Regions from separate parts of the Janibacter sp. DB-40 genome, predicted to be linked through region 1. Evidence: riboswitches for the same ligand, from Rfam matches in the RefSeq annotation. Region 1 holds a riboswitch; the other holds the start of a gene.
The links. Region 1 has a riboswitch for S-adenosylmethionine ahead of PVE36_RS09975 (aminotransferase class V-fold PLP-dependent enzyme). Riboswitches for the same ligand answer to the same signal wherever they lie in the genome.
Positions count from the first base shown of each region.

Region 2: another riboswitch for S-adenosylmethionine. It lies ahead of PVE36_RS07990 (flavin reductase family protein); the one in region 1 lies ahead of PVE36_RS09975 (aminotransferase class V-fold PLP-dependent enzyme).

Region 1 is NZ_CP120360.1:2,105,359-2,109,128, reverse strand. Features, by position in the region: gene PVE36_RS09980 (ribonuclease J) at 1-1,318, shown strand, start outside; gene PVE36_RS09975 (aminotransferase class V-fold PLP-dependent enzyme) at 1,361-2,578, opposite strand; SAM riboswitch class IV at 2,619-2,734, opposite strand; gene PVE36_RS09970 (A24 family peptidase) at 2,808-3,452, opposite strand; partial or broken gene PVE36_RS09965 (DNA translocase FtsK) at 3,697-3,770, shown strand, end outside.
Region 2 is NZ_CP120360.1:1,693,429-1,697,198, forward strand. Features, by position in the region: gene PVE36_RS07975 (DUF72 domain-containing protein) at 1-578, shown strand, start outside; gene PVE36_RS07980 (2-dehydropantoate 2-reductase) at 627-1,535, shown strand; gene PVE36_RS07985 (single-stranded DNA-binding protein) at 1,542-1,874, opposite strand; SAM riboswitch class I at 2,052-2,140, shown strand; gene PVE36_RS07990 (flavin reductase family protein) at 2,384-2,902, shown strand; gene sfnG (dimethylsulfone monooxygenase SfnG) at 2,899-3,770, shown strand, end outside.

The sequences.
Region 1 (3,770 bases):
GATCAAGCCCTACACGCTCGGGGTGAGGGAGGGCGGCCGCGAGAAGCTCGGCGTCTTCGACTGCGAGTTCATCGCCGTCAACCACTCGATCCCGGACGCCCTGGCCGTCTTCGTGCGCACCCCCGGCGGCACCCTGCTGCACACGGGTGACTTCAAGATGGACCAGCTGCCGCTCGACCGGCGCCTGACCGACCTGCGCGCCTTCGCCCGGGCGGGGGAGGAGGGGGTCGACCTCTTCCTCACCGACTCCACCAATGCCGAGGTCCCGGGCTTCACCACGCCCGAGCGTGACATCGCCGGGTCGATCGACGACGTCTTCCGCAAGGCGCGGCGACGCGTCATCGTCGCGTGCTTCTCCAGCCACGTGCACCGCGTCCAGCAGGTGCTCGACGCGGCCGAGCGCTCCGGGCGCAAGGTGGCGATGGTCGGCCGCTCGATGGTGCGAAACATGGGCATCGCGGCCGACCTGGGCTACCTCCACGTGCCAGACAACGTGCTCGTCGACGTCAAGAAGCTCGACAAGCTGCCCGACGACGAGGTCGTCCTCGTGTGCACCGGCAGCCAGGGTGAGCCGATGGCGGCCCTGTCGCGCATGGCCAACCGGGACCACCGCATCGACGTCGGCGACGGCGACACCGTCCTGCTCGCCTCGAGCCTGATCCCCGGCAACGAGAACGCCGTCTACCGGATCATCAACGGCCTGATGCGCCTGGGCGCCGACGTCGTGCACAAGGGCAATGCCAAGGTGCACGTCTCCGGGCACGCCAGCGCCGGTGAGCTGCTCTACTGCTACAACATCGTCAAGCCGCGCAACGTGATGCCGGTCCACGGCGAGTGGCGCCACCTCGTGGCCAACGCCGAGCTGGCCATCGCCACGGGGGTGGACGCCGACCACGTCGTCCTGGCCGAGGACGGGGTCGTCGTCGACCTCGTCGACGGCCGGGCGCGCATCGTCGGGGCGGTGCCCTGCGGCTACATCTACGTCGACGGCTCGAGCGTCGGCGCCGCCACGGAGGAGCTGCTCAAGGACCGCCGCATCCTGCGCGACGAGGGCTTCATCTCGGTCATGGTCGTCATCGACGCCTCGACCGGCAAGGTCGTCGCGGGCCCGGAGATCACCGCCCGTGGCTTCGCCGAGGACGAGGAGATCTTCACCCAGGTGCGACCGAAGATCATCGCCGCCCTGGACGAGGCCACCCGCAAGGGCACGACCGACCCGCACCAGCTGCAGCAGGTCGTGCGCCGGGCGGTCGGCGGCTGGGTCGGCGGCAAGATCCGTCGCCGCCCGATGATCATCCCGGTGGTCGTCGAGGCCTGAGCGAGGTCACCGCCCCACCCGCCCCCTTCGCACGCCCTCGGGTCAGAGCGAGCGAAGGGCGGCGAGCAGCCGGTCCACGTGCTCGGTGGTCGTCCCGAGACCGGCGCTGATCCGCACGGCCGTGGACTGCGGGCGCTCGGCGAGCAGGTGGTCGACGAGCGGGTGCGCGCAGAACTTCCCGTCGCGCACCCCGATCCCGTGCTCGTCGCCGAGGACGCGGGCGACCTCGCTGCTGTCGTGCCCGTCGACCGTGATCGTCGCCACGGGTGCGCCCGTGCGACCGCCGAAGAGGGTGTGCACGTGCACCCCGTCGATGGTTGCGAGACCGCTGAGCAGCCGGGTGCGCAGGGCGTGCTCGTGGGCGATGATCGCCTCCTCGTGCTCGGCGATGACCTCGCAGGCGGCGGCGAGCGCGACCGCGCCGAGGACGTTGGGGCTGCCTGCCTCGTGCCGGGCCGGACCGGTGGTCCACTCGACGGCCCCGTCGCCGACGCGGGTGGTGGCCCCGCCCCCGGCGAGGTACGGGTCGGCCGTGTCGAGCCAGTCCCGGCGGCCCACGAGCGCGCCGGCGCCGAAGGGCGCGTAGACCTTGTGCCCGGAGAAGGCGACCCAGTCGATGCCCAGGGCCGCGATGTCGACCCGGCGGTGCGGGACGACCTGGGCGGCGTCGAGCGCGAAGCGGGCCCCGTGCGCGTGCGCCAGGTCGGCGAGCCGCTCGATCGGCCAGTGCTCGCCCGTGACGTTCGAGGCGCCGGTGGCGACGACGAGTCGGTGCTCGCCCGGGTGGGTGCGCAGCGCCTCGTCGAGGAGCGTGACCGCCTCGGCGTGGCTGTGCGGGATGGGCAGGCGCACCGCATCGGCCCAGGGCAGCAGGGCGGCGTGGTGCTCGGAGGCGAAGACGAAGACCGTCGTGCCCGTCGGCAGTGCCCGGGCGAGGAGGTTGAAGGAGTCGGTCGTGTTGCGGGTGAAGACGACCTGGTCGTCCTCGCGTGCCCCGACGAAGGCGGCGACCGCCTCGCGGGCCGCCTCGTAGCGGGAGCTGGTCACCCGGGAGGCGAAGCCGGCGCCGCGGTGGACGGAGGAGTAGGTGGCGGAGGCGGCCGTGACCGCCTCCGTGACGGCGACGAGGGCGGGGGTGGTCGCACCGTGGTCGAGGTGGGCGTACTCGACGGTGGAGTCGTCGTGGTCGCGGTAGGTCAGTCCGGCCGACACGAGCGGGGGCAGGGCCGTGGTGGTGGGACGCAGGTCGGAGACGGTCATGGAGGACTCCATCGGGTCAAGGACCCAGGCGTCGACCGTGAGTCCGCGCTTGCCGGGCGACACCACGCCGCCGGCCAGGTCGTCACCCGGAGCACCCCACCGCGGAAGGAGGGTTGCCGACCAGCTAGCCGGGGCTTGTCGCTGGTACTCGTGACCTTGGGTCGAGACGGTAGCGGACGCACCGCTCGGAGTGCGCGACCGGGCACGACCCGTCTCGGATCGTGGGACGTCAGCCGAGGAGGAGGGCGACCAGCGTGCCGACCACGAGGTACGGGCCGAAGGCCAGGTGCGTGCCCCGCCCTGCCCGGCGGGCCAGCAGCAGCCCGAGCGCGACCACGCCGCCGAGGACGAAGCCGAGCCACAGCCCGAGGAGGACGTGGCCCCAGGAGAGCCAGCCCAGGACTGCGGCGAGGGAGACGATGAGCTTGGCGTCGCCCATCCCGACCGATCGCCCGTAGAGCACGAGGGCCAGCAGCAGGAAGCCGCCTCCGACGAGGAGTGCCGCCAGACCCGCCCGGCGAAGGGAGGTCCAGTCGCCGGTCGCGGCGCTCGCCCCGGCGAGCAGGGCGAGCTCGACCGGCACCAGCGGCAGGGTGATCGCATTGGGCAGGCGGTGCACGTCCGCGTCGATCGCGGCGAGGGCGAGACCGGCGGGCACGAGGACGAGGTAGGGCAGGAGGGCCGGCCACGGGTGATCGGCGAGCGCCCGGGCCACGAGCACCCCGGCGAAGGGGGCGACCGCCACCACCCACAGGTGGCGGGGGAGCGGGCCGGTCTCGTCGGGGCGGCGGTAGGCGCCCCTGCGCAGCGCGACCAGGACGCCGATCCCGAGTGCGCCCGTCACGACGGCGACGAGCACCAGACGGGAGTCCACTGGGGGAGGCTACCGCCTTGGTGCGCGTGTGACGCGTGTGTCAGGCGTGTCTTTCCCCTACTCTGCGAGCATGGCCACTCGCCCGTCGACCACCGCTCGCAAGAGCGCCGCCTCGCGACCCCGCGGAAGCACGCGGCCCTCGGGGCGGAAGCCGACTGCCAAGGGCAAGGCTCCGGCGGCGCGGAAGAAGGGCGCGTCCGGGGGCGGGCTCCCGCTGCCGCTCGCGGCCGTCCAGCGCACCTGGATGGGCGTCGCGAGCGCCACCGGGTCGAGCGTGCGCCGGATGGGCCACGGGGCCAGCCAGATCGAGCCGGAGCA
Region 2 (3,770 bases), 410 kb from region 1:
AGTCGCCGCTGGCCAATTTCGTCGCCTCCGGGGTGCTCGCGCTGGGCGAGAAGCTCGGCCCGATCCTGTGGCAGCTGCCCGAGCGACTGGCCTTCGACGAGGCGCTGCTGACCACCTTCTTCGACCTCCTCCCGCGCACCATCGGCCAGACGGTCGACCTCGCGGCGCGCCACGACGACAAGCTGCGGGAGGACCGGGTTCTCGGCCGGCCCGCCCCGCACGTCCCGATCGACCAGCCGGTCCGCCACGCGCTCGAGCCGAGGCACCCGAGCTTCGACTGCCCCGAGGCCCGCGAGCTGATGCGTCGCCATGGCATCTGCATGGTCGTCGCGGACAGCGCCGGTCGCTGGCCACGGATGGGCGACTCGACCGCCGACTTCCACTACGTGCGCCTGCACGGCGACACGGAGCTGTACACCAGCGGCTACTCCTCCGAGGCCCTCGATACCTGGGCGGACCGGTGCCGCACGTGGGCGGCGGAGGGAGCCGACGTCCACGTCTACTTCGACAACGACGCCAAGGGCCACGCCCCGCACGACGCCGTGGCCCTGCTGGAGCGGTTGCGTGCGTCGCCCTGAGCGGAACGGTCCGCCACCGGCCCCGTCGAGGTGGCCTACCTTGTCGGTGTGACCGAGACGCAGATCAGGACCGTGGCCGTCGTGGGCGCGGGCGCCATGGGAGCCATGTACGCCGCGCACTTCGTCGAAGGGGGCATGGAGACCGCGCTCGTGGCGTCGGGTGACCGCGCCGCCCGGCTCCGTGGCGCCCCGACCACGGTCAACGGTGAGCCACTGCGCGCACGCGTGGTCGAGCCGGGAGTGGACGACTTCCACGCCGACCTCGTCCTCGTCGCGGTGAAGCACCACGACCTGGCCGCCGCGCTCGACGACATCGCCCCCGTCGTCGGACCGGGGACGACCTTCGTCTCCGTGCTCAACGGCCTCGACAGCGAGGTGACGATCGCCGAGCGCTTCGGCAGCGACGGGGTCGTGCTGTGCATCGCCCTCGGTATGGCCGCCGGACGAGAGGGGTCCGAAGTCACCTACCTCTCCCCCGGCCACCTCGTGATCGGGACGTCACCCGGGCTGGCCGCCACCGAGCGGGTGCACGCGGTGGGTGCCGCCCTCGACGCTGCTGGTCTCGAGTGGCAGACCCCCGCGGACATGCGCCACGAGATGTGGTGGAAGTTCATGGTCAACACCGCCATCAACCAGGCCTCGGCGGTCCTGCGCAGGCCGTACGCGGCATTCACCGACGAGGGACCGGCCCGCTCCCTCATGCTCGCCCTGGCCCACGAGGTCGTCGCGCTCTCCCGGGCGGAGGGAGTGCACCTCGGCGACGCCGACCTGACCCGGTGGGACAGCGTCCTGCGGGGCCTTCCCGGTGACGGGCTGACGTCGATGCTGCAGGACGTGGTGGCCGGTCGTCCCACCGAAGTCGCCCTCTTCGCGGACCGGGTGACCGCGCTCGGCCAGGAGCACGGCATCCCGACCCCGTACAACCAGATGGTCTCCTGGATTCTCGCCGCCCGCTGAGCGCACTCAGCGTCGGTCCCGCACGAGCCGGCGCACCTCCACCTCGTACCGACTGGCGGGACCACCGGGGGTCCTGAAGAAGCGTCGACGCAGCGCCCCCTCGACCCGCGCTCGGTCACCGTCGACGAAGCGCGCCGCAGCCCGTCGTGCGCCCGCCGACCAGCAGGCGCAGTCGATGGTGTCGACCGGACCGCCGGTTGCCCTGGTGACGACGAGCCGGAGCGTCACCAGCTCGTCACCGCTCGGCAGCTCCCGCGTGGTGGGCGCACCGCTGATCCGTCCGGTCAGCTCGATGTGGTTGATCTCGTCGACATCGTGGATCGTCGTGCCTCGGGCCATGCCACTCCCCCGCTTTCGGTTGTTCGTCCACCTCCAGAATCGTTGTCCCGCAACGCGTGCGGGAAGCAGTTCGACAAGCTGTGGATGCCGGCGCGATGAGCTGTATGGCTGTGGACGCCCGGCCCAACTGGCGAGACACGAATTGACCGGCGAGCGGTTGCAGGCTTCTACTGGGAGCACCCATCCAGAGCGGCCGAGAGATCTGGCTCGACGACGCCGCAGCAACCACCCTCCGGGGCAGGTGCTCACGCCAGGATCGATGGAGGATCGATGCACCACTCCGGGTCCGCTGTGACCACTCCCCTGCGCCCTGCTTTCGAGCAGGAGCTCTTCAGCCGCCGCATCGTCGACCTCATGCGTCGCGGCGTCAGCGCCTGTCGCGCCATCTGACGACGGCCGCCGCCGTTCCCCCGAGCCTTCTCGCCCAGCGCGAGAAGCCCCCTCGTCATGACGTGGCCCGGCCAAGCGCGATCACGCCTGCACTCACACACACCTCCTGAGGAGGACCCATGAGCACTCCCCTCGTCGACGTCCTCGAACCACTCGACCTGCGTGATGTCTTCCGTGGCGCCGCCGCGAGCACTTGGGTCGTCACCGGCAGCTCGAGCGCCGGACACGTCGGCTTCACCGCGATCTCGATCGTCTCGGTCTCGGTCGACCCACCGCTCGTCAGCTTCAACATCTCCAAGACGTCGAGCTCCCTGGCGACCATCAGCCGGTCCCGCAGGGCTGCGCTCCACCTCTTGTCGGACGAGCAGCATTCCGTCGCAAGCAGGTTCGCTGGCCACCGGGACCGCCGCTTCGTCGAGGACGGCACCTGGTCCGTGGACGACGGAGGCCTCCCGCTCATCCACGGAGGCGCAGCGCGCCTCGTCACCGAGATCGTTGACCTCGTCGACGTGGGCGACAGCTTCATCGCCGTCGCGCGCGTCGACACCGCCGACATCACCGGACGCCCGCCACTGGTGCACCACGCCGGTGGCTACCACCCCCTGAGCGCCCTCACCACGACCCCGAACGGAGCCTGACCTTGGCCTTCCCCGACCCCCTGAACTTCGCCTACTGGGTGCCCAACGTCTCCGGTGGCCTCGTCGTCTCCGACATCGAGCAGCGCACCGACCACTCCCCCGAGTACAACCGCGACGTCGCCCGTACCGCCGAGCAGGTCGGCTTCGACTACGCCCTGACCCAGGTGCGCTACCTCGCGTCCTACGGCGCCGATGCCCAGCACGAGTCGGTGTCCTTCTCACTCGACCTACTCGCTGCGACGGAGCGGCTAAAGGTCATCGCCGCCGTGCACCCCGGTCAGTGGCCGGCGCACATCCTCGCGAAACTCGCCGCCACGGCGCAGACCACGAGCGGGAACCGACTGGCGCTCAACGTCGTCTCCGGCTGGTTCAAGAAGGAGTACACCGAGCTCGGTCTCGACTGGCTCGACCACGAGGAGCGTTACCGCCGCGCGGCGGAGTTCATCGAGGTCCTGCGGGGGCTGTGGGACCAGGAGGGCTTCACCTACCGCGGTGACTTCTACCGCACGAGGGACGTCACCTTCCGGCCGCAGCCGCAGACCAACCCCGAGATCTTCCAGGGCGGCAACTCCACCTCGGCCCAGGCCATGGCCGGCCGTCTGTCCGACTGGTACCTCATGAACGGCAAGACGATCGAGGGCGCAGCCGAGCAGGTCGCGGCCGTGCGCGAGCAGGCCGCCAAGCACGGGCGACGGGTCCGCTTCGGGCTCAACGGGTTCGCAGTCGTCCGTGACACCGAGGCAGAGGCCGTGGCCGTCGTGGACGAGATCATCGCCAGGGCCGACGTCGACAAGGTCAACGACTTCGGCGAGGCCGTGAAGCAGGCGGGCAGTGCCACGGCCGACAAGAAGGGCATGTGGGCCGACAG